One region of the Paenirhodobacter sp. YD-8 genome, then DNA from elsewhere that is predicted to be linked to it. Evidence: riboswitches for the same ligand, from Rfam matches in the RefSeq annotation. Region 1 holds a riboswitch; each other region holds the start of a gene.
The links. A riboswitch is a leader RNA that binds a small molecule or an ion and turns the genes downstream of it on or off. The one in region 1 is predicted to bind cobalamin.

Region 1 (6,927 bases):
CGCTTGCCGATGCGCCCTGGCGCGCGGCGACCATCGCCCGGCTCGAGGCCGAGGCCCTCCGCCTCGATGCGCTGGCGCAGGGCGCGGGCTGGTCGCTCGTCGGCGGCACGGCGCTGTTTCGCACCTATGCCACCCCCGATGCACCGGCGGCGCAGGAGGGCCTTGCCCGCGAACGGATCTGGTCGCGGATCTTCCCCTGGTCACCCACCTGGCTGCGCCTTGGCCTGCCGGGCGGCGCGGCGGAATGGGGCCGCCTGAGCGCAGCCCTCGCCCGCTAGCGCGCGAGGGCGAAAAGCCCGCCCACGTCGAGATGTGCCTCGACGTGATCGGCGAGCGCCTCGAGCGCCGCCTCGACCCCGGCCTCGTGCCCGCGCCCCGAGGCGGCAATGCCCAGCCCGCCGAGGAAGGCCGCGCGGAAGTCGTCGGCGGCAAAGAGCCCGTGCAGATAGCTGCCGCTCACCCGCCCGTCGGCCGAGATCGCGCCCTCCGCCGCGCCGGCAATATCGGCGAAGGGGCGGGCGCGGTCCGGCCCTTCGGTGCGGCCGATGTGGATTTCATAGCCCTCGACCGCCAGCCCGGTGCCCGCATGACGCGCCGAGACCCGGCTCAACCGCTTCTCTGGCGTCATCACCGTGGTCACGTCGAGAAGGCCCAGCCCGGGGCTTTCGCCCGCGGGCCCCTCGATCCCCTCGGGATCGGCGATCACGCGGCCCAGCATCTGATACCCGCCGCAGATGCCCAGAACAGCGCCGCCGCGGCGCAGATGGGCGGCGAGGTCGGTGTCCCAGCCCTGCGCGCGCAGGAAGGCGAGATCCCCGCGCGTCGATTTCGTGCCGGGCAGGATCACCAGCCGCGCATCGCCCGGGATCGGCTCGCCCGCGCGCACCATCACCAGCTCGACCTCCGGCTCGGCCGCAAGCGGGTCGAGATCGTCGAAATTCGCGATCCGCGAGAAGGTGAGGCAGGCGATCTTCACTCCGCCCGAGGCCGGGCCCGAGGCCAGGTCGAGTGCATCCTCGGCGGGCAGGCGATGCGCCGCGGAGAACCAGGGCAGAACGCCGAAACCGGGCCAGCCGGTGCGCGTCTCGATGAAGCGATAGCCGTCGTCGAAGAGCTGAGGGTCGCCGCGGAACTTGTTCACCACAAAGCCGCGCACCAACGCCGCGTCGGCCGGGTCCAGCACCGCCTGCGTGCCGACGATCTGCGCGATCACCCCGCCGCGGTCGATGTCGCCGGCGAGCACCACCGGCACCCCGGCGGCGCGCGCAAAGCCCATGTTGGCGATGTCGTTCGCGCGCAGGTTCACCTCGGCCGGGCTGCCCGCGCCCTCGACGAGGACAAGGTCATGCGCCGCCGAGAGCCGGCCGAAGCTGTCGAGCACCGCCCCCATCAGCCCGGCGCGGAAGGTGGCATAGTCGCGCGCCCCGGTGACGGCGCGCCGCCGCCCCTGAACGATCACCTGCGCCCCGGTCTCGCTCTCGGGCTTCAGCAGCACCGGGTTCATGTCGGTGACGGGCAGAAGCCCCGCCGCCCGCGCCTGAAGCGCCTGCGCCCGGCCGATCTCGCCGCCGTCCGCGGTGACGGCCGCGTTGTTCGACATGTTCTGTGGCTTGAAGGGCGCGACGCTCAGCCCACGCCGCCGCGCCGCCCGGCACAGCCCGGCCACCAGCATCGACTTGCCGACGTTCGAGCCCGTGCCCTGGATCATCAACGCCGTCATCCCCGGACTCCCGCCGTCGCGCGGCCGAGAGTGCGGGAGCCTCCGGCGGAGGTATTTGGGGCCAAGAAGAATGACAGGACGGGGTTTCCAAGACGGCGTCGCGCCTCGGGCCGCCGGGGCGGGGGAGGCGCGACGCTTTCTTCCTGGGCGGTCATCGGGACCTCTCCCTGTACCGCAGATCGATTCTTGCAGGGCAAGGTTGAGATTTCCTTTTCTTCTTGGTCGAAATACCTCGGGGGTCCGGGGGCTGGCCCCCGGTCCGGGCTCAGAACTCGACGCCGGGCTGGGCCTTGATGCCGGCGCGGAACGGGTGCTTGACCAGCGTCATCTCGGTCACCAGATCGGCCGCCTCGATCAGTGCCTCGGCGGCGTTGCGGCCGGTCAGGATGACATGGGTCATCTCGGGCTTCTCGTCGCGTAGGAAGGCCAGGACCTCGTCGAGGTCGAGATAGCCATAGCGCAGCGCGATGTTGATCTCGTCGAGCAGCACCATGCGGATCTCGGGGTCGCGGATCAGCTCCTTGGCCTTCTCCCAGCCGGCGCGGGCGGCGGCGATGTCGCGCTCGCGGTCCTGGGTCTCCCAGGTGAAGCCCTCGCCCGAGGCGACGAAGCGGCACAGATCGCCGAAATGGGTGGTGATCAGGCGCCGCTCGCCGGTGTCCCAGCTGCCTTTGATGAACTGCACCACGGCGCAGGGCATCTCATGCGCAATGGCGCGCAGGATCATCCCGAAGCCCGACGAACTCTTGCCCTTGCCCGGCCCGGTATGGACGATGATCAGCCCCTTCTCGCCGGTCTTCGTCGCCATCATCCGGTCGCGCGCGGCCTTCTTCCTGGCCATCTTCGCGGCGTGGCGGGCGGCGTCGGCTTCGGTCTCGGGCGTCATCGCGGCTCTCCTTCGGCTTGACAAATCGCGCGCCCGGGCCTCTGGTGGCCGCGCGTTGGTTCCTGTCCTACGACAGGCGAAGAGGGAATGCGATAGGGCCTTGCCGGGCCTCAAGCGCAGCCGCCCCCGCGACCGTGACCGGAAAGGTCGCCCAAGCCACTGGCCTTTGGCCGGGAAGGTGGGCGCCCGTTGGGGAAACCCTGGATCCGCAAGCCGGGAGACCTGCCAGCGCTGACGATTACGGGCGGACGGGGTGTGCCGCGACCGGGTGGATTGCCGGTCGCCCCCGTGTGCCCGCCGATCCCTTGGCCAGCCCCCTTTCCGCGAACTGGAAGGACGGGCGATGACCGCGACACTTCATGTCTGCACCACCTGCCGCAGGGCGGGCGAGGACCCCGGCGAGGGCGCGCGCCCCGGTGCCGCGCTGCTGGCCGCACTGGCCGCGGGCTCCTGCCCCGAGGGGCTGCGCATCCGGGGCGTCGAATGCCTTTCGGCCTGTGCGCAGGGCTGTGCCGTGGCGCTGAGCGCGCCGGGCAAGTGGAGCTATGTCTACGGCCGCCTGAGCCCCGAGAACGCCGCCGAGATCCTCTCCGGCGCCGCGCTCTATGTCGCCAGCGCCGACGGGCTCGTGCCCTGGCGCGCGCGCCCCGAGATCTTCCGCAAGCAAAGCCTTGCCCGCATCCCCCCGCAGGAGTGACCATGACCGACCTGACCAAGATCCCCGTCACCGTGATCACCGGCTTTCTCGGTGCCGGCAAGACCACGCTCATCCGCCATCTGATGGCGAACCCGCAGGGCCGGCGCCTGGCGATCCTGGTGAACGAGTTCGGCACCGTGGGCGTCGACGGCGACATCCTGCGCGCCTGTGCCGACGAGAGCTGTCCGCTCGACAATATCGTCGAACTGGCGAACGGCTGCATCTGCTGCACCGTCGCCGACGCGTTCATCCCGACGATCGAGGCGCTTCTGGCCCAGCCTATCCGCCCCGACCACATCCTGATCGAGACCTCGGGCCTTGCCCTGCCGAAGCCGCTGCTCAAGGCCTTCGACTGGCCGGCGATCCGCTCGCGCATCACCGTCGACGGGGTGATTGCGGTCGCCGATGCCGAGGCGGTGGCGGCCGGGCGCTTTGCCCCGGATCTGGCCGCGGTCGATGCGCAGCGCGCCGCCGATGACAGCATTGACCACGAGACGCCGCTGTCCGAGGTGTTCGAGGACCAGATCGCCTGCGCCGATATCGTGCTGTTGTCGAAGGCCGATCTCGCCGGCGAGGCGGGGCTTGCCGCCGCCCGCGCCGCGATCGAGGCCGAGGCGCCGCGGCCGCTGCCGATCCTGCCGATGGTCGAGGGCGCGATCGACCCGGCCGTGGTGCTGGGGCTTGCCGCCGCGGCCGAGGACGACCTTGCCGCGCGCCCCTCGCATCACGACGGCCATGGCGATCACGAGCATGACGATTTCGACACGGTGGTGATCGATCTGCCCGAGGTCGCCGATCCCGAGCGTCTCGTCGCCGCGATCGAGCGGCTGGCGGCCGAGCGCAACATCCTGCGGGTGAAGGGCCATGTCGCGGTCACCGGCAAGCCGATGCGGCTTCTGGTGCAGGCGGTCGGCGCGCGGGTGCGGCGGCAGTTCGACCGGCCCTGGGGCGCCGATCCGCGCCGCTCGGCCCTCGTGGTGATCGCCGAACGCGCCGATGTCGACGCCGGGGCGATCCGCGCCGCGCTGAGCGAGGCCGCCGCCTGATGCATGTCGTCTTCCGCGAAAGCCACGGGCTCGAGGAGACCGAGGTGCCGACCGATCTGGGGCAATCGCCCGCGGATCTGGTGGTGCTGTCCTTCTCGGATTCGGATCTCGGTGCTTTCGCGGAGGGCTGGCATGCGGCGGCGGGGGCGTTGCCGCCCTTGCGGCTTGCCCCCCTGGCCGCGCTGCGCCACCCGGTCTCGGTCGATACCTATCTCGAGCGCACGCTCGGGGGGGCGAAGGCGGTGCTGATCCGGCTGATCGGCGGCGAGGGCTATTGGCCCTATGGCCTTGCCTCGGTGCAGGATCTGGCGCGGCGGCGGGGCATGGCGCTGGCCGTTTTGCCCGCCGATGGCCGGCCCGATCCGCGGCTGGCCGAGGCCTCGACCCTGCCCGCGGAGACGCTCGCCACCCTTGCCGCGCTGTGCGATGCGGGCGGAGCCGAGGCCGCGCGCGCCGCGCTGTGCCACCTGGCCCGCGCCGCGGGCCTGCCCGCGCCCGAGCCCGATGCACCGGCGGCGCTCCCCGAATTCGGCTTCTGGACGCCCGAGGCGGGGGTGACCCCCGCGCCTGTGGGCGAGGGGCCGCGGGTGCTTGTGCCCTGTTACCGCGCCTGGCTGACGGCCGCCGACATGGCGCCGGTCGCGGCGCTGATCGAGGCCCTGCGGGCGGCGGGGTTTCAGGCCACGGCCTGCTTTGCGCCCTCGCTCAAGGCGCCGGGCTTTGCCGACTGGCTCGCCCCGCATCTGGCCGCGGCGCCGCCGGTCGCGGTGGTCAACCTCACCGCCTTTTCGGCGCAGGGCGCGGCGGGGCGCACACCCTTTGACGGGCTCGATGTGCCGGTCTTCCAGGGCGCGCTGTCGACCGCCGCCCGCGCCGACTGGGCCGCGGCCGAGCGTGGCCTGTCGCCCGCCGATCTGGCGATGCACGTCGTGCTGCCCGAGGTCGATGGCCGGATCTTTGCCGGGGTCGTCTCGTTCAAGGCGCCGGCCGCGCGCGACGCGGTGCTGGAACACGCCCGGCTGATCCACGCGCCCGAGCCCGACCGGATCGCCGCGCTGGTGGCGCGGGTTGCGGCCTGGCACCGGCTGGCCACCACCCCGGCCCCGGCGCGGGCGGTGGCCGTGGTGCTGTCGACCTATCCGGGGCGGAGCTGGCAGATGGCCCATGCCGTGGGCCTCGATGCGCTCGCCTCGACCGGGGCGCTGCTCGATGACCTTTCGGCCGAGGGCTATGACATCGCACCGGGGCCGGGGGCCGAGGCGCTGGCGCGCGAGCGGTTGAGCTGGCCGCTGGCGGAATATCAGGCGGCGCTTGCCGCCTTGCCCGCAGTGCTGCGCGACGATCTGGCCGCCGCCTGGGGCGCGCCGGCGGAGGACCCCGCCTGCCACGATGGCGCCTTCCACTTCGCCGCGCTGCGCCGGGGCAAGATCCTGCTGGCGCTGCAGCCCGAACGTGGCGAGGTCACGGCGCGCGAGGCCGACTATCATGACCTCGCCCGGGTGCCGCGGCACGGCTATGTCGCCTTCTACCTGTGGCTGCGGGCGCAGGGGCTGCAGGCGCTCGTGCACATGGGGGCGCATGGCACGCTCGAATGGCTGCCGGGCAAGGCGGTGGCGCTCTCGGCGGCGTGCTGGCCCGAGGCGCTGTTGGGCCCGCTGCCGGTCATTTACCCCTTCATCGTCAACGACCCGGGCGAGGCCGCGCAGGCCAAGCGCCGGCTGGGGGCGGTCACGCTTGGCCACCTGCCGCCGCCGCTGACCGAGGCCGCACTGCCCGAGCGGCTGGCCGGGCTCGAGGCGCTGCTTGACGAATATTCGACCGCCGATGGTCTCGACCCGGCGCGGCGCGACCGGCTGATCGACGCGATCCGCGACGCGGCGGCGGCAAGCGGCGTCGCCGAGGACCTTGGCCTGCCTGCGGGCGCCAGCCCCGCCGAGGCGATCACCCGCATCGACCGCTTCGTCTGCGACCTGAAGGAAAGCCGCTTCGGCGACGGGCTCCACGTCTTCGGCCGGGGCGCCTGTGGCGCGGCCGAGCGCGCGGGGCTGATCGCGGCGCTTGCCGGGCGGCGGGTGGCGCCCGGCCCCTCGGGCAGTCCGGCGCGGGGGCGTTCGGACGTGCTGCCGACCGGGCGGAACCTGTTTTCCGTCGATCCGCGCGCGGTGCCGACGCCCGCCGCCCATGCGCAGGGGGTGACGCACGCCGAGGAGCTCTTGCGCCGCCACCTGCAGGACCACGGCGACTGGCCCCGGGGTCTGGTCGTCGATCTCTGGGGCTCGGCCACGATGCGCACCGCGGGCGAGGATTTCGCCATGGCGCTGCAGCTCGCCGGGCTGAAACCGGTCTGGGACGCGCAATCGGGCCGGGTGACCGGGGTCGAGGTGATCGCGGCGGCGCTTCTGGGCCGGCCGCGGATCGATGTGACCTTGCGGGTCTCGGGCCTTTTCCGCGACATCTTCCCGGCCCTTGCGCAGCTTTTCGAGACCGGCGCCGCGGCGCTCGCGGGGCGCGAGGAGGCGCCCGAGGACAACCCCTATACCGCCCGCATCCCGCGCGTCTTCGGGCCGCGGCCGGGGCA
Region 2 (6,927 bases), 450 kb from region 1:
GTGAGCGCCTCGGGGGTGAGGGCGGCAAGCGCGTCGAGGAAGGCCACCTGGAACGAGCCCGGCCCGGCCGCGACCGCGCCGGCCTCTTCCCCCGCAAGGCCATAGAAGGCCAGCGCCGCGACGGTGGCCGCGAAGGGCTCCTGTCCGACGCAGAAGGCACCGACGACCCCGGTCAGCGCGCAGCCAAGCGCCGTCACCCGCGGCATCATCGCATGGCCATTCGCCACCTCGGCGCTTTGCCGGCCATCGGTGACGAAATCCACCGCCCCGGTCACCGCGACGACGGCCCCGCTGCGGCGGGCAAGGTCGCGTGCCGCGGCATGGGCCATGGCCACGGCATCGGTCGCATCCGCCCCCTTCCCTGCCGTCTGCGCCCCGGCCAGCGCCAGGATCTCGGAGGCATTGCCGCGGATCACCGTGGGCGCGCGCGACACGAGCCGCGCGCCCACCTCGCGCCGATAGCCGGTCGCACCGACCGCCACGGGGTCAAGCACCCAGGGCCGGCCCGCCGCGACGGCGGCCGCGGCCGCCTCTTCCATCGCCTGCACCCAGGGCGGCGAGAGCGTGCCGATGTTGACGGTCAGCGCCTGAGCGAGGCCCGCGAACTCGGCCGCCTCCTCGCGCGCATGGATCATCGCGGGCGAGGCCCCCGCCGCCAGCAGCACATTCGCCATCACGTTCATCGCGACGTAATTGGTGATGTTGTGCACCAGGGGCGCGGTCTGCCGCATCACCGCAAGGAATTTGCCCGGGTCTTCCATCGTGATCTCCTCCACATGCGCCGGGGCCGGGAGGGATCGGGAGAGACAGCGGAGGGCAGATGCGCTCCGGGTCTTCCGCGCGCCTCCCTCCGCCGGCATTATCCGGTTCAGGTTCTAAGGGTTCTTCTCAGCCCGGTTGCCCGAGCGCCCCTGTCGCTATGGCCAAAGACCTCGCATCCGGCCCGCCCGCTGTCAAGCACCCGAACGGTCAGGCGCCGCGGCTCCCCCGGCGGCAGGCTCCCACGCCGGCCCGCCCCATCGGTCGGTGCAGGTCATCTGGGCAAGCGCGTGGCGCGTCGCCCAGCCCCGCGCCTCGAGCTCGGGCGCGTCGAACAGCTCCGTCACATGGCCGAGGCAGAGATAGGCCACCGGCACCACATGCTCGGGCAGACCGAGGATGCGGCGCAGATCGGCATCGCGGAAGATGCTGACCCAGCCGACGCCGATGCCCTCGGCGCGCGCCGCAAGCCACAGGTTCTGCACCGCGCAGACGGTCGAATAGAGGTCGGTGTCGGTGTCATGGGTGCGGCCCAGCACCACCGGCCCGCCACGGCGCCGGTCGCAGGTGATGCACAGGTTGAGCGGCGCCTCGCTGATCCCCTGCAGCTTCAGCGCCGAATACAGCGCGCGGCGGCCGCCCTCGAACATCTCGCGGGCCTCGTCATTCGCACGCTCGAAGGCGGTGCGGATCTCGCCGCGCACGCCCGCATCGCGGATCACGAGGAAGTTCCACGGCTGCGACAGCCCGACCGAGGGCGCGGCATGGGCGGCGGCCAGAAGCCGCGCCAGCACCGCATCGTCGATCGGATCGGGCAGGAACTGCCCGCGCACGTCGCGCCTTTCATGGATGGCCCGATAGACGGCCTCGCGTTCGGGCGCGGAGAAGGCTCCGGCCGGCTTCAGTCCGATTGGCTGCATGACAAATCCCCTGCCTGACAGACCTGCGGCCCCGCCGCCGTCCGCGCGTCGGGGTCTGTGGCGTCCGGCCGGTCTTCTGACTTGGCTTCGCCCCGATGCGGCGCCTTCCCGGCCGAAGCCAGTGGCCATGCCGCCCGGTCCACCTTACAGCGTTGGGCACGTCACGGATCTGCACCGTGTTCCCGATTATCCCCGACGCAACGCGCCCGGGCACCGAACAGGTCCTGACTAGCCGCGTTGCACGCGCCGCGCAACAGGCGCGCGGGCGGGGCCCAGAAGCGCCTCGAAATCCAGCCCGGTGCGGCGCTCGGCCTGCAGCACCACCTCGGCCGCGGCGCGCGCATCTTCGCCCGCGTCGTGATGCTCGAAGCGCAAATCGAGCTGCGCCTTCAGATGGCCAAGCCCGTGCCCGCCATTGCCGATGAACTCGGGCCAGGCGCGGCGCGCGATCCGCACGCTGTCGCCCCAGCGCCAGCCGGGCGCCACCCGCCCGGCCGCACCATAGGCGCCCTCGATCGCGCGGCGGTCGAAGCTGCTGTGCTGGATGATGAGGTGGCGCGACAGCAAGGGTTCGAGCGGCGCGATCGCACGGGCGAAATCGGGCGCGCCCAGCACCTGCTCGGGACCGATGCCATGCAGCTGCACGTTGAAGGACGAAAAGCGCACCTGCGGATCCACGAGCGTGACCCAGCTTTCGATGCCGCCATCCGCCCGCACGCAGGCGATGCCGATCTGGCAGATGCTGGCGGCGTCCGAGCAGGCGGTCTCGACATCGAGCGCGACGAAGCGGAAGGCGCCTTCGGGCACGCGCATCAGGCCCGCGGCGCTCATGCCGCGCCCCCGCATCCCGCCTGCCGCCCGTTTCGCCTGTGCCGTTCCCGCATCGCCCGCCCCTGCCTGACTTCGCCCGCAAGATAGGCCGGCGCACCCCGCCGGCGCAACGCCGATCCCCGGCCCGGCCCATTCGTCGCAGCCGGTGACGGGGCGGAACCGCCATCGGGGCTGGCGCAAGCGCCCGCCGCGGCAGTATGGCGGGGCAACGCAACACAGACCCCGAGGAATCAATGTCCTATTTCCCGACATGGCGCCCCGCGACGGGCAATGTGGTGATGCCGGACGAACGGCTGCCGGCTGCCGCCTCGCTCACCATGGGCGTCCAGCACCTGCTGGCGATGTCCGGCTCGACCATCGTCGCGCCGATCCTGATGGGCTTCGACCCGAATGTGGCGGTGTTCTTCTCCGGCATCGGCACGCTTCTGTTCTTCATCCTGACCGCCGGCCGGGTGCCGAGCTATCTCGGCTCGTCCTTCGCCTTCATCGCGGTGGTGCTGGCGGTGACCGCCCAGCCCGGCGCGACGATCGCCACCGCGCTTGGCGGCATCGTCGCCTGCGGCGCGATCTATGCGCTGATCGGGCTCATCGTGATGGCCGTGGGCGCGGGCTGGGTCGAGAAGCTGATGCCGCCGGTCGTCACCGGCACCATCGGCATGGCGATCGGGCTCAACCTCGCGCCGGTCGCGGTGAACCAGCTCAACGCCTTCGGCACGCCGACTGCCGGGCACCTGACGGTCGCCCTGCTCACCGTGCTGTGCATGGCGCTGATCTCGAGCTATGGCCCGCGCGCCACCCGCCGGGTCTCGGTGCTCCTGGCGCTCGCCTTCGGCTATGCGCTGGTGCTGGTGCTGGGCAACGGACTTGGCTTCGTGCCGGGGATCGACTTCGCCAAGGTCGGCGAGGCCGCCTGGTTCGGCCTGCCGAAATTCGTGTCGCCCGAGTTCCACTGGTCGGCGGTGACCCTGATCGCCCCGGTGGCAATCGTGCTGGTGGCCGAGAACCTCGGCCATATCAAGGCGCTTGGCGCGATCACCGGGCAGAACATGGACCGCTTCATCGGCCGCGGCTTCGTCGCCGACGGACTGGCGACGATGGTCGCGGGCTCGGGCGGCGGTACCGGCGTCACCACCTATGCCGAGAACATCGGCGTGATGGCGATGACCAAGGTCTATTCGACCCTCGTCTTCGTGGTCGCGGCGCTGGTCGCGATCCTGCTCGGCCTGTCGCCGAAATTCGGCGCGCTCCTGCAGACGATCCCGGCGCCGGTTCTGGCCGGTCTCTCGGTCTCGGTCTTCGGGCTGATCGCCTCGGCGATGGCGCGGATCTGGATCGAGGCAAAGGTCGACTTCTCGGACCCGCGCAACCTGTTCACCGCGGGCGTCGCGCTGATCTTCGGTGGCGGTGACTTCACCCTGCGGATCGGCGAGTTCGCCCTTGGCGGCATCGGCACCTCGACGCTGGCGGCGCTGCTCCTCTATCAGCTGCTCGGCTTCGGCCGGAAGACGGCCTGAACCGCCGCCAGCCCATCGGCACAAAACGACAAGGACGGCCCCGCGGGGCCGTCCTTTCGATTTCCGGGCCGCCCCCCGCCCCTGCCGAGACGGGACGCGGCCCTTGCGCCGGCGCTGCGGGGCGGGCAGCGCCGGACGTTCGTGAACTCAGAACTCCACCCGCAGGCTGACGCTGCCGGCAAGCTGTGCATCGCTGCCGTTGCCGATCATCGTGCTGCCCGACAGCGACAGCAGCGTCGACGGCGCAAGGGTCACATCGAGGTCGACGCCGATCCGGCCCCAGTCCCGCGCCGGCGCCGGCACCGCCGCCGACACCGCGCCGACACCGAGGATCGTGCCGGTCATCGCCGGTGGCGCGCCATTGAAGCGGTGCACCCATTCGCCGGTCAGCTGGGCGCGCGTGGTCTCGTTCACCCGGAAACCGAAGCGGCCGCCAAGCCGCGCCTCGTCGACGTCGCTGTCGCGCGCCGCCACCTGCATCGGGAAGGCGCCGCCGGTCTCGGTATAGCCGTGGACATGCGCGGTGCCGGTGGTGAAGGCGATCCAGGGCGAGAAGCTCTGCCCCTCGCCGAAGCGCAGCATCTCGGCCCAGTCGGCGCGCAGCCGCAGCGCCCGCACGTCGGCGCGGGTCTTGCCGCGCGAATGGTCGATGCCGCCGCCGTTGCGATAGGCGCGGTCGAGGTCGAGATCCCAGTCGGCGCGATAGCCCGTCAGGCTGTAGGTGAAGGGCGTGCCGGCCGGGCGAAAATCGAGCTCGGCCACCAGATGCCGGCCCGTCGCCGCGCTGGTGCCGCCAAGCGCAAGGTCGGTCTCGGTGCGGTCGACACCCGCCCCGATCCCCGCCCGCACCGACGGGCCGAGATCGGCACAGAGCCCGGCCTCGGCACTGTAGATCCGGCGGTTGTCCTTGCCCGCACCAAGGTCGCCGGTGACCCAGCTGCAGGTTTTCGAGGCTTGCGGAAAGTCGGTCAGCGGCCGGTGATGGGCGCCGAACAGCGTCATCCCCGCGGCGCCGATCACCCCGTCGATCGCGGCGCCGGCCCCCGCCAGCGTGGCGCGGTACTCGTCGAGGCCGATCACGCCGGTGCCGCCACCACCGCCACCATCTCCGCCGCCCCCGGTATCCCCGCCGCCGTCACCACCATCTCCGCCACCGCCGTCGCCTCCGCCGTCACCACCTCCGCCGTCGCCTCCGCCGCCTCCGCCACCACCACCGTCACCGCCACCGTCGCCCGGGGTGACGCGCGCGATGTATTCCTGCGTGATGCCGTTGATCTGACCGGTGCCGATCACCACGTCGCCCGCGTCGCTGATCGCCCTCGCATCGGTGAAGCTGTCCTCGCCCACCGCGACGCCGCTGGCGCTGAGCCAGTCGGCAACGGTGCCCATGCCATCGGCCTCGGTCCAGCGCATGGCGACGGTGTCCTGCAGCGTCGGCACCCATTGCGACGGGCGCCGGGCCGAGCCGACGATCACGCTGCCGTCGCCATTCGTCGCCAGTGCCCGGCTGTCGTTGCCGTCGGGCAGCCGGCCAAGCCCCTGCAACCCGCCCGCCTCGGTCCAGCGGAAGGCCTCGCCATTGCCGCTGACGTCGTTCGAATAGCCCACCACCACGCGCCCGTCCGAGGAGACATCGGTGGCAAGACTGGCGCTGTACTGCATGCCCTCGTGGCGGGGCAGCACGCCAAGCGCCTGCATCCCCTGCCCCGCGTGCCAGACGAAGGCCTCGGTCGCGCGCGTCGCGGTCGAGCCGTGCCCGACGATCACGCTGCCGTCGCGGCTGGCGCGCATGGCCTGCGACCCCACGAAGCCGCCGCCGTTCAGGTCCTCGGCCGGACCGCCATCGACCCAGCGTACGGCATGGAGCCCGTAGCTGTCGGGAATGCTCGCCCCGACCGCCACCCGGCCGTCGCCCGAGATGCCATAGGCAATGCTGTTTTGCAGCGCGGTGTTGGTGGCGAGGTGGCCAAGTTCGGTCAGCGTCGTGCCGTGCCAGATCACCGCGACACCGCGCGCGGCATAGTCGGGGCGCGAAACGCCGACCACGGTGCCGTCATCAGCGATGCCCCACGCCTCGACCGCGGCGTCCCCCGGCCGGCCCGGCAGCGCCTCGAACCCCGCCGCGGTGATGCGATAGGCGCGCCAGGTGTAGGTGTCGAGACGCACCGTCGCCGCCACCCCCTGCCCGTCGGGCGACAGATCCATGAAGGCGGTGCCGATGATCCCCGCCGGCCGCCCCGCGATCGCACCGTCGGAGACCACCCCCGCCTGCTGGGCAAGCCCCGCCGTGCCGGCGCACAGCGCCGCGACCGAAACCCCGAACCTGAAAAACGCCGTTGCGCGCATGAAGGACTTTCCCCGAAAGACTGCCGTCGCGAGAGCCTAGCCGCGAGCCCCCCGCCGCGGCATCCCCGGATCACGGGAGGCGCGCCGCAAGACCACTGGCGGGAGCTCTGGCGCGCCGCTATCAAAAGCAGGCGCCCCGGGAGGTACGATGCCGATCTCGCTTCTGAAAAGCCCCGCCACGGCCTTCGCGCTTTTCGCGGCGCTGGCGCTGGCCTGCATGGCCCTCGCGGCCCTTGCCGTGGCACAGCTGCCCCGCACGAGCTTCGAGATCCGCCCCGGCGCGGCGGGTATGGTCGAGGTCACGGGCGCCGGCCCCTTCGACGAGACCGCCCCTGCCGCGATCGTCGCGCCGGATGGCAGCGCACGTCTGCTGGCGCCGATGGTGCGGTTCCTGTCGACGAGCGAATTCCGCGGCAGCCCGGCCGAGAACGCCGCCGAATGGCGCGACCGTGCCCGGCTTGCCGCGCTGCTGACCGAGCCCGGCCTTGCCCTGCGCCTGCCCGACGGGCGGCTTGTGCCGGCGCGGGCGCTTCCGGGGGGGCTCGCGACGCTGGCGC
Region 3 (6,927 bases), 1.8 Mb from region 1:
AGACGCGCTCGATCTCGGGCCGCAGGACTGCGTCGCGGCGGGCGCGATCCGACAAACGGGCCGGATCGGTACGCTTCGCCAGGTGATCGTAGTAGGTGGACGGGGCGATCGGCAGAACCCTGCAGATCGGCTCGACCCCGTGCTCCCCTCGCTGATCGTCGATGAACCCGACCATCACTTCGACCGGCGGTCGAGCTCCGCCATCGCAAAATACGCTGATGCCTTACGAAGGATCTCGTTCGCCTGGCGCAACTCGCGGTTCTCACGCTCTAACGCCTTCATCTTCTCGGCCATGTCTGTCGGGACGCCAGCCCGCTTACCGCTGTCGACCTCGGCCTTCTTGACCCACTCGTTCAGGGTCTGGGGTGCGCAGCCGATCTTCGCGGAAATCGACATGACCGCCTGCCAACGCGATCCATGCTGACCCTCAGTGTCGAGAACCAAGCGTACTGCACGCTCGCGCACTTCGGGAGAAAATTTGTTCGTGGTCTTGCTCATGATGCTCCATCCTACTCAGGAGTTGGAGCCTCCGGCAAACCCGGAGCGGTTCATCCGTGTCTGGCCTCCGAGCTTTAAGCGCTTCGTCCGAGAACAGATCGAAACTGGCGTACTGATCGTAGAGCAATCGCCCGTGTCGGGATAGATTGACAAGGATGACCTCTCGTTGCTGAGGCGGCGGCAGTTCCGGCTTGTCTTACGTTAGAGATATGTCTTTATGGGCGAGAGCCGCCCGATGCGTGTGCGGCAGCCCGATTGCAGCGTCTGGCAAAAGCAGCCGTTCGTTCACTGCGCCGCTTTTCCGGCCTCGGATCGACGTGAGGGGCGGGAAGCGGCCGGTGGCTGCGCCATGTATGAACGGCAGCGTTGCGCAGAAATTCACCGGGAAACAGGCCGTCCTCGACGGGGATGGGCGGGCGTATGCGACACTGATCGCGGAGAGGCTAAGCTGCTATTCCTTGTGACGCGAAATAGGAGCCTCTACGGTTGTTTTATCGACCGGAGGGACGCGAGAGAAAAATGCGCCGCTGTATCAAGGAACCAATTCCAGAGATATTTGCCGCTTGGGACGCCATGAAAGGCGCGGCAGATGCGCATGTGCATGGTGACTTCGCCCAGGCCGATGATCTCTTTCGACAAGCGGACTCACCGAAGGTGTGGGATTGGCTCAATTCTTCTTGGGTGGGCGTAATTAAGAATGTCGTGGAGATGAAGCCGCTGGGAGACACCTCGGTCATTCCAAAATCTGAGCGCGATCCTGACCGTAACATCGCACCGGATATTCGTGCAGCGGTTCTTGAGCGTGATGGTTACCGCTGCCGGTACTGCGGCATTCCTGTGGTTCATGCGGATATTCGAAAGATCGCGGCAAAACTGTACCCCGTAGCGGTCGGTTGGGATAGTCGTGACCCGTCGAAGCAACATGCTGGTTTCCAATCCCTTTGGCTGCAATTCGATCATGTTGAGCCCCATAGCCATGGGGGCAGATCGTCGGTTGAAAATGTCGTGATCTCCTGTGCGCTCTGCAATTTTGGCAAAGACCGTTTCACCCTGCGACAGTTGCATGTTGAAGATCCGCGGCTTCGTGAGCCGGAACGGATGGACTACGATGGTCTTGAGCGGCTCAGAGCGTTCGCAATTCCGACGGCGCGGCCACCCAAGGTGAAGAAAGCGGCAGTGGTCTTGCCTGTCAGTGTTCAACCTGCTGTCGGAGCAGAGCGTTATTTCTTCCCGGGCGGCTGGATCAGCTCGGGCTATGTTCTGACGCCCGTGTTTCAAGGCAAATCACGGTGGCTCAAGCTTTCCGACGAGGTGCAGGCCGAACAGGCTGTCAGGGATGGCGTTAAAGGCTGCTTCGTGGTTTGCCGCCCCGAGCTTTTAGCTCGGCGCGGCATCGACGCGGGCCCGTTGCTCGATATTCCTCGAACCGAATGAAAGTGACCGAGGCCAACCTCGCACCCATTGGAAGGGGTGACTGACCGTCCGCAAAGGGCCGGACACGTCGGCCACGACGTTGTGGCTCAATCCAGTTCTCAGGGAGCAGAGCAGTGGTATCGTCAGATACTGACCTGCTCGATTGGTGCGCTATATACCGGATATTGACATGTTTGCCCCGGGTGTATCTAAATGATGTTGTCTTGGTGCCCGCGACTCGTCGCGGGTGAAAAGGGAAGCCGGTGTAAGACCGGCGCTGCCCCCGCAACTGTGAGCGGTGAGCCGACCCCGTTGATCCACTGGCGCGCTGCGCCGGGAAGGAGGGGGAAGCGATCGAACCGCGAGCCAGGAGACCTGCCAGGACGCAAGAGACGAACCGGTCGGTGGGCCCGGAGGCGTTGTGCAATGCGGCGCGTCCGCATCTGCCCGCGTCCCTGATCCTGCCGCCCTATGGCACAGACAAGGGACCCGAGATGAGCATCACCGTCTATTCGAAACCGGCCTGCGTGCAATGCACCGCCACCACCCGTGCGCTGGCCGCCCGCGGCCTTGCCTTCGACCTCATCGATCTGACCGAGGATGCCGAGGCGCTCGCCCGGGTCACCGAGCTCGGCTATCGGCAGGCGCCGGTGGTGATGACCGGCGATGACCACTGGGCGGGGTTCCGGCCCGACAAGATCGCGGCGCTGGCCTGAGCGGATGGGCGGGCTTGTCTATTTCTCCTCGCGCTCGGGCAATACCGCGCGCTTCATCCGTGCGCTCGGCCTGCCCGCCGATCGGATCCCGGTCGCGGCCGAGGCGCCGATGCCCGCCCCCCGCGCGCCCTTCGTTCTGGTGACGCCGACCTATGCCGACGGGGCAGGGCGCGGCGCCGTCCATAAACAGGTGATCCGGTTTCTGAACGATCCGGACTCCCGCGCGCAGCTGCGCGGCGTGATCGCCAGCGGCAACCGCAATTTCGGCGCGCTCTTCGCGCTTGCCGGCGATGTCATCGCGCAAAAATGCGCGGTGCCGGTGCTCTATCGCTTCGAGCTGGCCGGCACGCCCACCGATATCGCCCGTGTCACAGAAGGACTGGACAGGTTTTGGAAGACGCAATTCTCGACCGCGATCTGAGCGACGCCGCCCCGGCCAAGGGCGTGCCCGCCGAATGGCAGGGGCTCGACTATCATGCGCTGAACGCGATGCTGAACCTTTACGACGATCAGGGGCGCATCCGCTTCGACGCCGACCGCATGGCCGCGCGGCAGTATTTCCTGAGCCACGTGAACCAGAACACCGTGTTCTTCCACTCGCTCGAGGAAAAGCTGCGCTACCTGGTCGAGGAGGGCTATTACGAGGGCCATGTCCTTGACCAGTACGACGCCGGTTTCCTCGCGCGGATCTGGGACGCGGCCTTTCGCGTCAAGTTCCGCTTCCCGACCTTCCTCGGCGCGTTCAAGTATTACACCAGCTATACGCTGAAGACCCGCGACGGGAAGCGCTACCTCGAACGCTTCGAGGACCGGGTGGTGATGGTCGCGCTGACGCTCGCCCGCGGCGACGAGGCGCTGGCGCTGCGGCTGATGCACGAAATGCTGGCCGGCCGGTTCCAGCCGGCGACGCCCACCTTCCTCAATGCCGGCAAGGCGCAGCGCGGCGAGCTGATCTCGTGCTTCCTGCTGCGCATCGAGGACAACATGGAGAGCATCGGCCGGGCGATCAATTCGGCGCTGCAGCTGTCGAAGCGCGGCGGCGGCGTGGCCTTGATGCTGACCAACATCCGCGAGCAGGGCGCCGCGATCAAGGGGATCGAGAACCAGTCCTCGGGGGTGATCCCGGTGATGAAACTGCTCGAGGACAGTTTCAGCTATGCCAACCAGCTGGGCGCGCGGCAGGGTGCGGGGGCGGTCTATCTGAACGCCCATCACCCCGACATCCTGCGTTTCCTCGACACCAAGCGCGAGAATGCCGACGAGAAGATCCGGATCAAGACGCTGTCCCTTGGCGTCGTCATCCCCGACATCACCTTCGAACTCGCGAAGCGCAACGAGGAGATGTACCTGTTCTCGCCGCATGACGTGGAGAAGGTCTATGGCAAGCCCTTCTCGGAGATCTCGGTGACCGAGCGCTACCGCGAGATGGTCGACAACCCGAAGATCCGCAAGCGCAAAATCAATGCGCGTGCCTTCTTCCAGACGCTCGCCGAGATCCAGTTCGAGAGCGGCTATCCGTACCTGATGTTCGAGGACACGGTAAACCGGGCGAACCCGGTGGCGGGGCGGATCACCATGTCGAACCTATGCTCGGAAATCCTGCAGGTGAACGAGGCGTCGGAGTTCAACGACGACCTGAGCTATCGCCACCTCGGCACCGACATCTCGTGCAACCTCGGCTCGCTCAACATCGCCAAGGCGATGGATGGCGGCGACCTCGGCGCCACGGTCGAGGCCGCGGTGCGGGCGCTGAACGCGGTCAGCGAGATGTCGGCGATCGACTCGGTACCCTCGATCCGGCGCGGCAACGACGAAAGCCACGCGATCGGGCTGGGCCAGATGAACCTGCATGGCTTCCTGGCCCGCGAGCGCATCCATTACGGCAGCCCCGAGGGTATCGACTTCACCAATATCTATTTCGCCACGGTGCTGTACCACTGCTTGCGCGCCTCGAACGTGCTGGCGCGCGAGCGCGGGCGCAGCTTCGTCGGGTTTGAGAATTCGACATATGCCGATGGCCGTTTCTTCGAGAAATACGTGACCCGCGACTGGCTGCCCGAGACCGAGACGGTGACCGACCTTTTCGAGCGCTTCGGCATCGCCGTGCCCACCCGCGCGGATTGGGCCGCGCTGCGGGACGCGGTGATGGAGGGCGGGCTTTACAACCGCAACCTGCAGGCGGTGCCGCCCACCGGCTCGATCAGTTACATCAACAACGCCACCTCCTCAATCCATCCGATCACCGCGAAGATCGAGATCCGGAAAGAGGGCAAGATCGGCCGGGTCTATTACCCCGCCGCCTATATGACGAACGAGAACCTTGAGTTCTATCGCGACGCCTATGAGATCGGACCCGAGGCGATCGTCGACACCTATGCGGCGGCGACCCAGCATGTCGATCAGGGGTTGTCGCTGACGCTGTTCTTCAAGGACACGGCCAGCACGCGCGACATCAACCGCGCGCAGATCCATGCCTGGAAGGCGGGGATCAAGACGATCTACTACATCCGCCTGCGGCAGATGGCCCTCGAGGGGACCGAGGTGCAGGGCTGCGTGTCGTGCTCGCTGTGAGGGGGGATCGTGACCGGAGCCGGCCGGGGGCGCTGCCCCCGGACCCCCGGAGTATTTGCGCCAAGAAAAAGGGGCCGAGACGATGAAGGATTTTGCGGGGCGGCCGGTGCCGCGCGCGATCAACTGGAACAGGGTGCAGGACGACAAGGATCTGGAGATCTGGAACCGGCTGACGGTGAACTTCTGGCTGCCCGAGAAAGTGCCGCTGTCGAATGACATCCAGAGCTGGTCGCAGCTGACCGAGGACGAGCAGCGGCTGACGATCCGGGTGTTCACCGGGCTGACGCTTCTGGACACGATCCAGAACACGGTGGGCGCGCCCGCGCTGATGCCCGATGCGGTCACCCCGCATGAGGAGGCGGTGCTGACCAACATCGCCTTCATGGAGGCGGTGCATGCGCGGTCCTATTCCTCGATCTTCTCGACGCTGTGCTCGACCCCGGAGGTAGACGAAGCCTTTCGCTGGTCCGAGGAGAACCCGCATCTGCAGCAGAAGGCGCGTCTGATCCTCGACGAATACGATGCCGCCTCGCAGCCGCTGAAGAAGAAGGTGGCGAGCGTCTTTCTGGAAAGCTTCCTGTTCTATTCGGGCTTCTACCTGCCGATGCACTGGTCGAGCCGGGCGCGGCTGACCAACACCGCCGATCTGATCCGCCTCATCATCCGCGACGAGGCGGTGCATGGCTATTACATCGGCTACAAGTTCCAGCGCGGGATGGAGCGGCTGAGCGCGGCCGAGCGGCAGGAGATCAAGGATTTCGCCTTCGCGCTGATCTTCGATCTTTACGCGATCGAGTGCCGCTATACCGAGACGCTCTATGATCCGCTCGGGCTGAGCGAGGACGTGAAGGCCTTCCTGCATTACAACGCCAACAAGGCGCTGCAGAACCTCGGTTTCGAGAACCTCTTCCCTGACGAGCTGTGCCGGGTGAACCCGGCGATCCTTGCCGCGCTGAGCCCGAACGCCGACGAGAATCACGATTTCTTCTCGGGCTCGGGCTCGTCCTATGTGATCGGCAAGGCGGTTGCGACGGAGGATGCGGACTGGGATTTCTGAGGTGGTCCGCCGCTCCCGCATCCCGGGGGCGGCGATCTCGGTTCAGTCGCTGGAGTAGGGGGTGAAGCGGGAGCGGTCCGGGTCGGGGCGCAGCGGGCGCCCGGTCATCGGAAAGGCGCGCTGCGGGCAGGCGGGGCGGTCGCAGATCTTGCAGCCCGCACCGATCGGTGTCGCGCGGGCGGGGCTGCGCAGCTCGATCCCCCGTGCATAGACCAGCCGTTCCGCATGGGCGAGATCGCAGCCAAGCGCCACGGCAAAGCGCTTGATGGGCGCGCCATAGCCGCCCGCGCCGTGGCTCACCGTGCGGGCCACCCACAGGTAGGACCGCCCGTCGGGCATCTGCGCCACCTGCGTCAGGACCTCGCCGGGGCGCGAGAACGCCTCGTAGACGTTCCACAGCGGGCAGGAACCGCCGATCCGCGAGAAATGGAAATCGGTCGCCGATTGCCGTTTCGAGATATTGCCGGCGCGGTCGACCCGGATGAAGAAGAACGGCACGCCGCGCGCCTGCGGCCTCTGCAGTGTCGAGAGCCGGTGGCAGGTCGTCTCGAAGCCGACGCCGAAGCGGCGCGCCAGCAGTTCGATGTCATAGCGCTCGGCCTCGGCCGCCGCGATGAAGGCGCCATAGGGCAGGATCAGCGCGCCGGCGAAGTAATTCGCCAGGCCGATGCG
Region 4 (6,927 bases), 1.2 Mb from region 1:
CGAGGCGCGGGTGAGCCCGCCGTTGTGGACGGCCCAGCTGAGCACCCGGTGCGGCGCGCCGAGATCGGCGCAAAGCCAGGGCCTGTCGCAGGTGACGATCATCGCGCGACCCGCCCGAGCGGCTGGAAGATCAGCCCCTCGGGGCCCTCGGACAGGTGCGCGCGGATGCCGAAGGTGCCGGCCAGCAGCGCCTCGGTCAGCACCGCGCGGGGGGCGCCGTCGGCAACGATCCGGCCCGTGTCGAGCACGATCAGTCGGGTGCAGTGCCGCGCCGCAAGGCCGAGGTCATGGAGCGAGGCGAGCACCGTGCCGCCCTCGGCCGCAAGCCCGGCAAAGAGCGTCATCACCGCAAGCTGCTGCTCGGGATCAAGCCCGGCGGTGGGTTCGTCGGCCAGCAGCAGCGGCGCCTCCTGTGCCAGCGCGCGGGCGAGCAGCACGCGGGCCTGTTCGCCGCCCGAAAGCTCGGTCGCGCGGCGCGGCCGCAGGGGGGCAAGGCCCAGCCGGTCGATGGCGCGGGCAACGGCGGCGGTATCCTCGGGCCGGCGCCCGGGACGACCGAGTGCGACCAGCGTCTCGACCGGCATCGGCCAGGCGATCTCGCGGCCCTGCGGCAGGAAGGCCGCGGCACGGGCGCGGGCGGCGGGCGGCAATGCGGCGATCGACGAGTGTCCCCCGGCCGGCAAGAGCCCAAGCGCCGCGCGCAAAAGCGTGGTCTTGCCCGCGCCGTTCGGGCCCAGAAGGCCGACGAATTCGCCCTCGGCCAGCGTCAGGGAAATATCGTGCAGCACCGGGCAGGGGCCGCGGCGGACGGTCAGATGATCGAGGACAAGCCGCATCACAGCCCCTCCTGCCGGGTGCGCAAGATCAGGTGCAGGAAGAAGGGCGCGCCGACAAGCGCGGTCAGCACGCCCAGTTTCAGGTCGCGGTCCGGCGCGATCAGGCGCACCGCGACATCGGCCGCCAGCACCACTGCCGCCCCGCCAAGCGCCGAGGCGGCGAGCAGCCGGCTGGGCCGCGCGTCGCAAGCGCGGCGCAGCAGGTGCGGCACGACGAGGCCGACAAAGCCCACGGCGCCGGCGACGGCGGTCGCGGCGCCGACCATCAGCGCCGCGGCCAGCACCGTCAGCAGCCGCAGCCGGCGCAGGTTCACCCCCATCGAGGCCGCGGCATCCTCGCCCAGCGTCAGCGCGTCGAGGCTGCGCGCGGCGGGGATCGCCAGCAGCGCGCCAAGGCCGAGGAAGGGCAGCGCCAGCTGCACATGCAGCATCGAGCGGTCGGCAAGCGAGCCCATCATCCAGAAGATGATCTCGTTCGCGGCGAAGGGGTTGGGCGAGAGGTTCAGGATCAGCGCCGTGGTGGCGGTGGCGAGCGACGAGATCCCGATGCCCGCCAGGATCAGCGTCAGCGTCGAGCCGCGCGGGCCCGAGAGCAGCATCAGGATCGCGACCGAGGCAAGCGCGCCCGCAAGCGCGGCAAGCGGCAGGGCGAGCGCGAAGGCCGCCGAGACCCCGGTCTGGATCGCCAGCACCGCGCCGAGCGCCGCCGAGGAGGAGGTGCCGATCAGCCCCGGCTCGGCCAGCGGGTTGCGCAACAGCCCCTGCAGCAGCGCGCCCGACAGCCCGAGCGCCGCGCCGATCGCCGCGCCGAGGATCGCGCGCGGCAGCCGCACCTCGCGCATCACCAGCGTCACCGCCTCGCCCTGACCATGGATCAGCGCGGCGAGGCTGTCCGACAGCCCGATCGCCGCCGGGCCGACCAGCAGCGAGGCGAGGAACAGCAGGGCGCCGGCAAGGCCGAGCGCGGCAAGAAGCGCGGGATAGGGCAGGCGCATGGTCACTCCGTCAGGCCGTCGCGGGCGGCACGCAGCGCCCGCACGGCGCGCAGAACATAGGGCGTTCCGCAGATCCAGTCACGATCCGCCATCGCCGCCCGCGCCGAGGCGGAGCCGAGCGCGGCGAGCGCGGGGTGGTCGAGCACCTCTTCCGAGCGCGAGGCGCCGGGATAGCGCTGCCCCGAGACGATGAGATCGGGATGGGCGAGGATCAGCACCTCGAGCGGCAGGGTGCCGCCGATGCTCAGCCCCGCCTCGGCACCGACATTGCGGAACCCGGCAGCGGCGAGGATCTGCCCCGAAAGCGTCTTGTCGCCCAGCGAATAGCTGTTGGCATAGTAGAGTGCGGCGCGCGGGCCGGTGGCGGGATCGGCGCGCAGCGCGGCCAGATCGGCATCGAACTGCGCCACCATCGCGCGGGCGGCCTCGTCACGGCCGAGGGCGGTTCCCATGGCGAGGATCTCGGCGCGCACGGCCGCCATGTCGGAGGCGGGGGCGAAGGTCTCGACCCGCACGCCAAGGCGGCGCAGCAGGCCCGTCGTCGCGGGGCTGGTATAGGTGCCTGCCAGCACCAGATCGGGGCGCAGCGCGAAGACCTCTTCGGCAAGGCCGTGGTTCTCGGGATAGGCCGCGGCCTCCTCGGCCATCGCCGAGGCGAGCGGATCGCGGGCGAGGTTCGACACCGAGACAAGCTGCCCGGGTGCGGCGAGCAGCATCGCCAGCTGGTCGGTGCACAGGTTGATCGACACCACCCGCTGCGGCACCTCGGCCGCGGCGGGGGGCGCCAGCATCAGCGCGGCGGCAAGCGCAAGCGCCCGCCAGCCCTTATGCCGCTCAGAACGACGCACGGAGCCCGACATAGAAGGCCCGGTCCGAGGTGCCATAGCCCTTGTTCGTCTGGTATTCCTTGTCGAACAGGTTCTCGACCCGCAGATAGCCGGTCCGCCCCTCGCCGAAGTCATAGTCGAGCGAGGCGTTGACCACCGCATATTCGGGCATCCCGTCGGGCCGGTCGGCGACGTAATGCACCGACATGTCGCCCGACAGTGCCTCGGTGATCGTGCCGGTGGCGGTGACGGTCAGGTCATGACGCGCGACCGCCGCCCAGCCGGTCGAGACCGAATTGTCGGTGTAGGTATAGGCCGCGGCCAGATCGAGACGCGGCGAGACCCGGTAATGGCCGGCCAGTTCCAGCCCAGAGCGGCGCGAATGGCCCGGCACCTGCGCATAGCAGCCCCAGGGCTGACCGCAGGCGGTGGCGGCGTAATCCCAGCCGATCAGGTTCTTGGCGTCGAGATAGAAGGCGGTGGCGCGCAGGCTCGCCGTCTCGCCCCAGCGTTTCTCGATGCCGATGTCGGCGCTCTGGCTGTCCTCGCGCTTCAGGTCGGGGTCGCCATAGACGCTGAAAAGCTCATAGAGCGAGGGGGCGCGGAAGCCGTTGCCGAGCGAGGCGCGCAGCAGAAGGTCGTCCTGCAGCCGGTAGACCGCCGCGATCCGCCCCGAGGTGAAGCCGCCGAAATCGCTGTGGTCGTCATGGCGCAGCGAGAAGGTCAGGTCGAGCTTTTCGGCCGCGGCCCAGTTCAGCTCGCCGAAGACACCGTTGGTGCGGGTCGAGGCGCCGGCGGATTTCTCCTTGGTGGTGTCGGCGCCGAAGACGAGCCGCGCCGTCGCCCCCAGATCCGTCGCGCCCTGATAGCCAAGCTTGGTACGGGTGCCGTCGAACGGGTCGCACCAGCCGTTCGAGCACGACTGCCGGTCGCTGTCGAACCAGGTCGCGTCGAGCGTGTTGTCGACGGCGCCGGTGACGAAATCGGCAAAGACGCGCGCGCCCTTGGTGTCGCGGGTGGTGAAGTCGTCGCCCGGCGTGCCGGCGACATCGCCGGTGTAATCGTCGAATTCGCCCCAGCTCTTCTCGGCAAAGCCGTTCGCGCCAAGCGTCAGCCCGTTCGCGAAAGTGTACTGACCGAAGAAGCTGAGCCGGTTGGCGCGATAGCCGTCGGCCTCAAAATTGCCGTCGTTCTCGTCGCGGGCCGAGAAGCCATGCGTCGAGATATGCGAATAGGTCAGCGCGGCCTCGGCATTCTCGGTCTTGGTGGCGACCGAATAGCTGAACTTGCGGGTGGCATACTGGCCGTATTCGGTGGCGACCGACTGCTCGGTGCCAAGTTTCGTCGCGCGCTTGGTGGTGATGTTGATCACGCCGGCCACCGCCTGCGAGCCGTAAAGCGCCGAGCTCGAGCCCTCGAGCACCTCGATGCGGCTCACATCGGCGGTCGAGAGCGTGCCGAAGTCATAGGCCCCCTGGGGCGAGGCCGGATCGCCCACCTCGATGCCGTCGACCAGCACGGGGATGTATTGCGCCGGCGCGCCGCGCAGATAGAGCGACGCGGTGGTGCCGATCGGGCCCGAACCGTTCACCGAGATCCCGGGCAGGCGCGCGAGGTAATCGGCAACGCGGGTGTCGCCGGCCTGCGCCAGCTCGTCGGCGGTGACGACGGTGACGGTGGCGCCGGTGCGGTCGGTGCCGGTGGCCTCGAGATTGGCCGAGACGGTGATCTCGTCGAGCGCGGTGGTGTCCTCGGCGCCGGCGGGCAGCGCGGTGACGAGGGCGGTGGTGAGAAGCAGCGAGATGCGCAGGTTTTGCATGCGGAACTCCCTCAGGGCGGGGCAGGGCCCCTCGTGAAACGAAATCTGACGGGAGATCCCGCAGACGGCGACAATCACCACTGCGGATGGCCGCTGAACCGATGCGCCCCGCATCGGACAAGGGTGAGTGCCGCGGCAGGTCTCCTGGCTTGCGGGTCTGGGCTCGGACGGGCCTTCCCGGGGGATCGCCCCAGTGGCAGTTGCCGTCTTCGCTCGCCGCTTACAGTTGCGGGGGCAGCTGCGGCATGACCCGAAGGCGCACCGCATTCCCTTTTCATCCGGACTTTGGGCCCGGAACCGAGGCGCGTTCGTCTTGCGCGATCGGGGGCGGCGCTGTCAAGCGCCCGTGAGCCTGCGCGAGGGCCGCGTGAGCTGGCGATGCGGATTTGCCGCGGTGCAGCGACGGGGTGGGCCCATGCCCTCTTGCCCGCCCAAGCCCTCTTGCCCGATTGCGCCGGGGCGTGGGATGAAGGCGCATGGACATCACGATGATCGAGGCCGCCGCGGCGCGGCTTGCCGGCCATGCCCGGCGCACGCCGCTTCTTTCCTCGCCCTTCCTCGACGCGGTCGCGGGGCGGCGGGTTCTGGTGAAACCCGAATGCCTGCAGCACACGGGCTCGTTCAAGTTCCGCGGTGCCTGGTCGGCGCTGACGGCGCTGCCCGCGGGCACGCGCGGGGTGATCGCCTTTTCCTCGGGCAACCACGCGCAGGGCGTCGCCCATGCGGCGCGGCGTCTCGGGCTGACGGCGGTGATCGTCATGCCCTCGGACGCGCCGGCGCTGAAGATCGACAACACCCGGGCCTTCGGCGCCGAGGTGGTGCTCTATGACCGCGTCGAGGAAAGCCGCGAGGAGATCGGCGCGCGGATCGCGGCCGAGCGCGGGCTGGTCTTGGTGAAACCCTATGACGAGCCGCAGGTGATTGCCGGGCAGGGCACGATCGGGCTCGAGATCGCCGAGGATTGCGCGCAGCTTGGCATCGCGGCCGCCGATGTGCTCGTGCCCTGCGGCGGCGGCGGGATGACGGCGGGGATTGCACTGGCGCTTCAGGCGCGGGCGCCGGGGCTGCGGGTGCGGCCCTGCGAGCCTGAGGGCTTCGATGACGCCACACGCTCGCTTGCCGCCGGGCGGCGGGTGGCGAATGCGCAGGCGGCGGGCTCGATCTGCGACGCGATCGTCACGGCGATGCCGGGCGAGCTGACCTTCCCGGTGATGGCGCGGCTGTGCGGCCCGGGCATTGCGGTGAGCGACGCCGAGGCGCTGGCGGCGATGCGGGCGGCGGCGCTGCGGCTGAAGATCCTGGCCGAGCCGGGCGGCGCGGTGGCGCTTGCCGCGGCGCTCGCCCGCCCTGCGGCCTTCGAGGCGGACCGGCCGGTGATCGCCGTGGTCTCGGGCGGCAATGCCGATCCGGCGATGATCGTCCGCGCGCTGGCCGGATAGCGAAAGGGGGCCCGCCGGGCCCCCTTCGTCTGTCTCAGGACTGCAGTTCCATCTGCCGCGCCCGGTCGCGCAGCACGAATTTCTGCACCTTGCCGGTCGAGGTCTTCGGCAGATCGCCGAACACCACGGTCTTCGGCGCCTTGAAATGCGCCATGTTCTGCCGGCAGAAGGCGATCAGCTCCTTGTCGCTCACCTCCGAGCCCGCGCGCAGCTTGACGAAGGCGCAGGGCGTCTCGCCCCAGCGTTCATGCGGGCGGGCGACGACGGCCGCTTCCATCACCTCGGGGTGCTTGTAGAGCACGTCCTCGACCTCGATCGAGGAGATATTCTCGCCGCCCGAGATGATGATGTCCTTCGAGCGGTCCTTCAGCTCGATATAGCCATCGGGGTGCATCACCCCGAGGTCACCCGAGGCGAACCAGCCGCCGGCAAAGGCCTCGTCGGTGGCGGTGGGGTTCTTGAGGTACCCCTTCATCACGTTGTTGCCGCGCATGAAGATCTCGCCCATCGTCACGCCATCGGCCGGCACCGGCTCCTGGGTGTCGGGGTTCGCCACCATGATCTCTTCCATCGCGTGGTTGCGCACGCCCTGCCGCGCCTTGAGCTTCGCGCGTTCGGGCAGCGACAGCCCGTCCCATTCCTCGTGCCAGGCGCAGGTGACGCCGGGGCCGTAGGTCTCGGTCAGGCCATAGCCATGGGTGACGTCGAAGCCGAGCGCCTCCATCTTCTCGATGATGATCGCGGGCGGCGGGGCGCCGCCGGTCAGCACCTTGACGCCCTTCTGCAGGCCGTCCTTCATCTCGGGGGCCGCATGCACCAGCATCGCCAGCACCACCGAGGCGCCGCAGAAATGGGTGACGCCCTCTTCCTTGATGAGGCGATAGATCGGTTCGTCGCGCACCGCGCGCAGGCAGACCGCGACCCCCGCCGAGGCGGCGATGGTCCAAGGGAAGCACCAGCCGTTGCAATGGAACATCGGCAGCGTCCACAGGTAGACCGGCCGGTCCCCCA

Region 2: it holds a riboswitch for cobalamin, as region 1 does, so the genes downstream of both, bluB (5,6-dimethylbenzimidazole synthase) here and AC0QTQ_RS16850 (DUF1636 family protein) in region 1, are expected to answer to the same signal.
Region 3: it holds a riboswitch for cobalamin, as region 1 does, so the genes downstream of both, nrdH (glutaredoxin-like protein NrdH) here and AC0QTQ_RS16850 (DUF1636 family protein) in region 1, are expected to answer to the same signal.
Region 4: it holds a riboswitch for cobalamin, as region 1 does, so the genes downstream of both, AC0QTQ_RS04605 (TonB-dependent receptor plug domain-containing protein) here and AC0QTQ_RS16850 (DUF1636 family protein) in region 1, are expected to answer to the same signal.

What each region holds. Positions count from the first base shown of each region.
Region 1 is NZ_CM152649.1:3,470,696-3,477,622, reverse strand. It holds gene cobD (threonine-phosphate decarboxylase CobD) at 1-278, shown strand, start outside; gene AC0QTQ_RS16860 (cobyric acid synthase) at 275-1,720, opposite strand; gene cobO (cob(I)yrinic acid a,c-diamide adenosyltransferase) at 1,986-2,606, opposite strand; cobalamin riboswitch at 2,646-2,850, shown strand; gene AC0QTQ_RS16850 (DUF1636 family protein) at 2,950-3,303, shown strand; gene cobW (cobalamin biosynthesis protein CobW) at 3,306-4,349, shown strand; gene cobN (cobaltochelatase subunit CobN) at 4,349-6,927, shown strand, end outside.
Region 2 is NZ_CM152649.1:3,022,619-3,029,545, forward strand. It holds gene thiM (hydroxyethylthiazole kinase) at 1-761, opposite strand, end outside; TPP riboswitch at 829-923, opposite strand; gene bluB (5,6-dimethylbenzimidazole synthase) at 954-1,679, opposite strand; cobalamin riboswitch at 1,729-1,912, opposite strand; gene AC0QTQ_RS14670 (exonuclease domain-containing protein) at 1,908-2,510, opposite strand; gene AC0QTQ_RS14675 (solute carrier family 23 protein) at 2,744-4,024, shown strand; gene AC0QTQ_RS14680 (autotransporter domain-containing protein) at 4,172-6,370, opposite strand; gene AC0QTQ_RS14685 (sensor histidine kinase) at 6,519-6,927, shown strand, end outside.
Region 3 is NZ_CM152649.1:1,443,990-1,450,916, forward strand. It holds one part of gene AC0QTQ_RS07065 (IS3 family transposase) at 1-210, opposite strand, end outside; AL1L pseudoknot at 101-217, opposite strand; one part of gene AC0QTQ_RS07065 (IS3 family transposase) at 210-498, opposite strand; gene AC0QTQ_RS07070 (HNH endonuclease) at 1,018-1,932, shown strand; cobalamin riboswitch at 2,120-2,308, shown strand; gene nrdH (glutaredoxin-like protein NrdH) at 2,406-2,627, shown strand; gene nrdI (class Ib ribonucleoside-diphosphate reductase assembly flavoprotein NrdI) at 2,632-3,048, shown strand; gene nrdE (class 1b ribonucleoside-diphosphate reductase subunit alpha) at 3,117-5,198, shown strand; gene nrdF (class 1b ribonucleoside-diphosphate reductase subunit beta) at 5,281-6,255, shown strand; gene AC0QTQ_RS07095 (short-chain fatty acyl-CoA regulator family protein) at 6,298-6,927, opposite strand, start outside.
Region 4 is NZ_CM152649.1:937,631-944,557, forward strand. It holds gene AC0QTQ_RS04585 (adenosylcobinamide amidohydrolase) at 1-102, opposite strand, end outside; gene AC0QTQ_RS04590 (ABC transporter ATP-binding protein) at 99-836, opposite strand; gene AC0QTQ_RS04595 (FecCD family ABC transporter permease) at 836-1,825, opposite strand; gene AC0QTQ_RS04600 (ABC transporter substrate-binding protein) at 1,834-2,691, opposite strand; gene AC0QTQ_RS04605 (TonB-dependent receptor plug domain-containing protein) at 2,666-4,477, opposite strand; cobalamin riboswitch at 4,595-4,794, opposite strand; gene AC0QTQ_RS04610 (threonine ammonia-lyase) at 4,954-5,916, shown strand; gene AC0QTQ_RS04615 (acyl-CoA synthetase) at 5,951-6,927, opposite strand, start outside.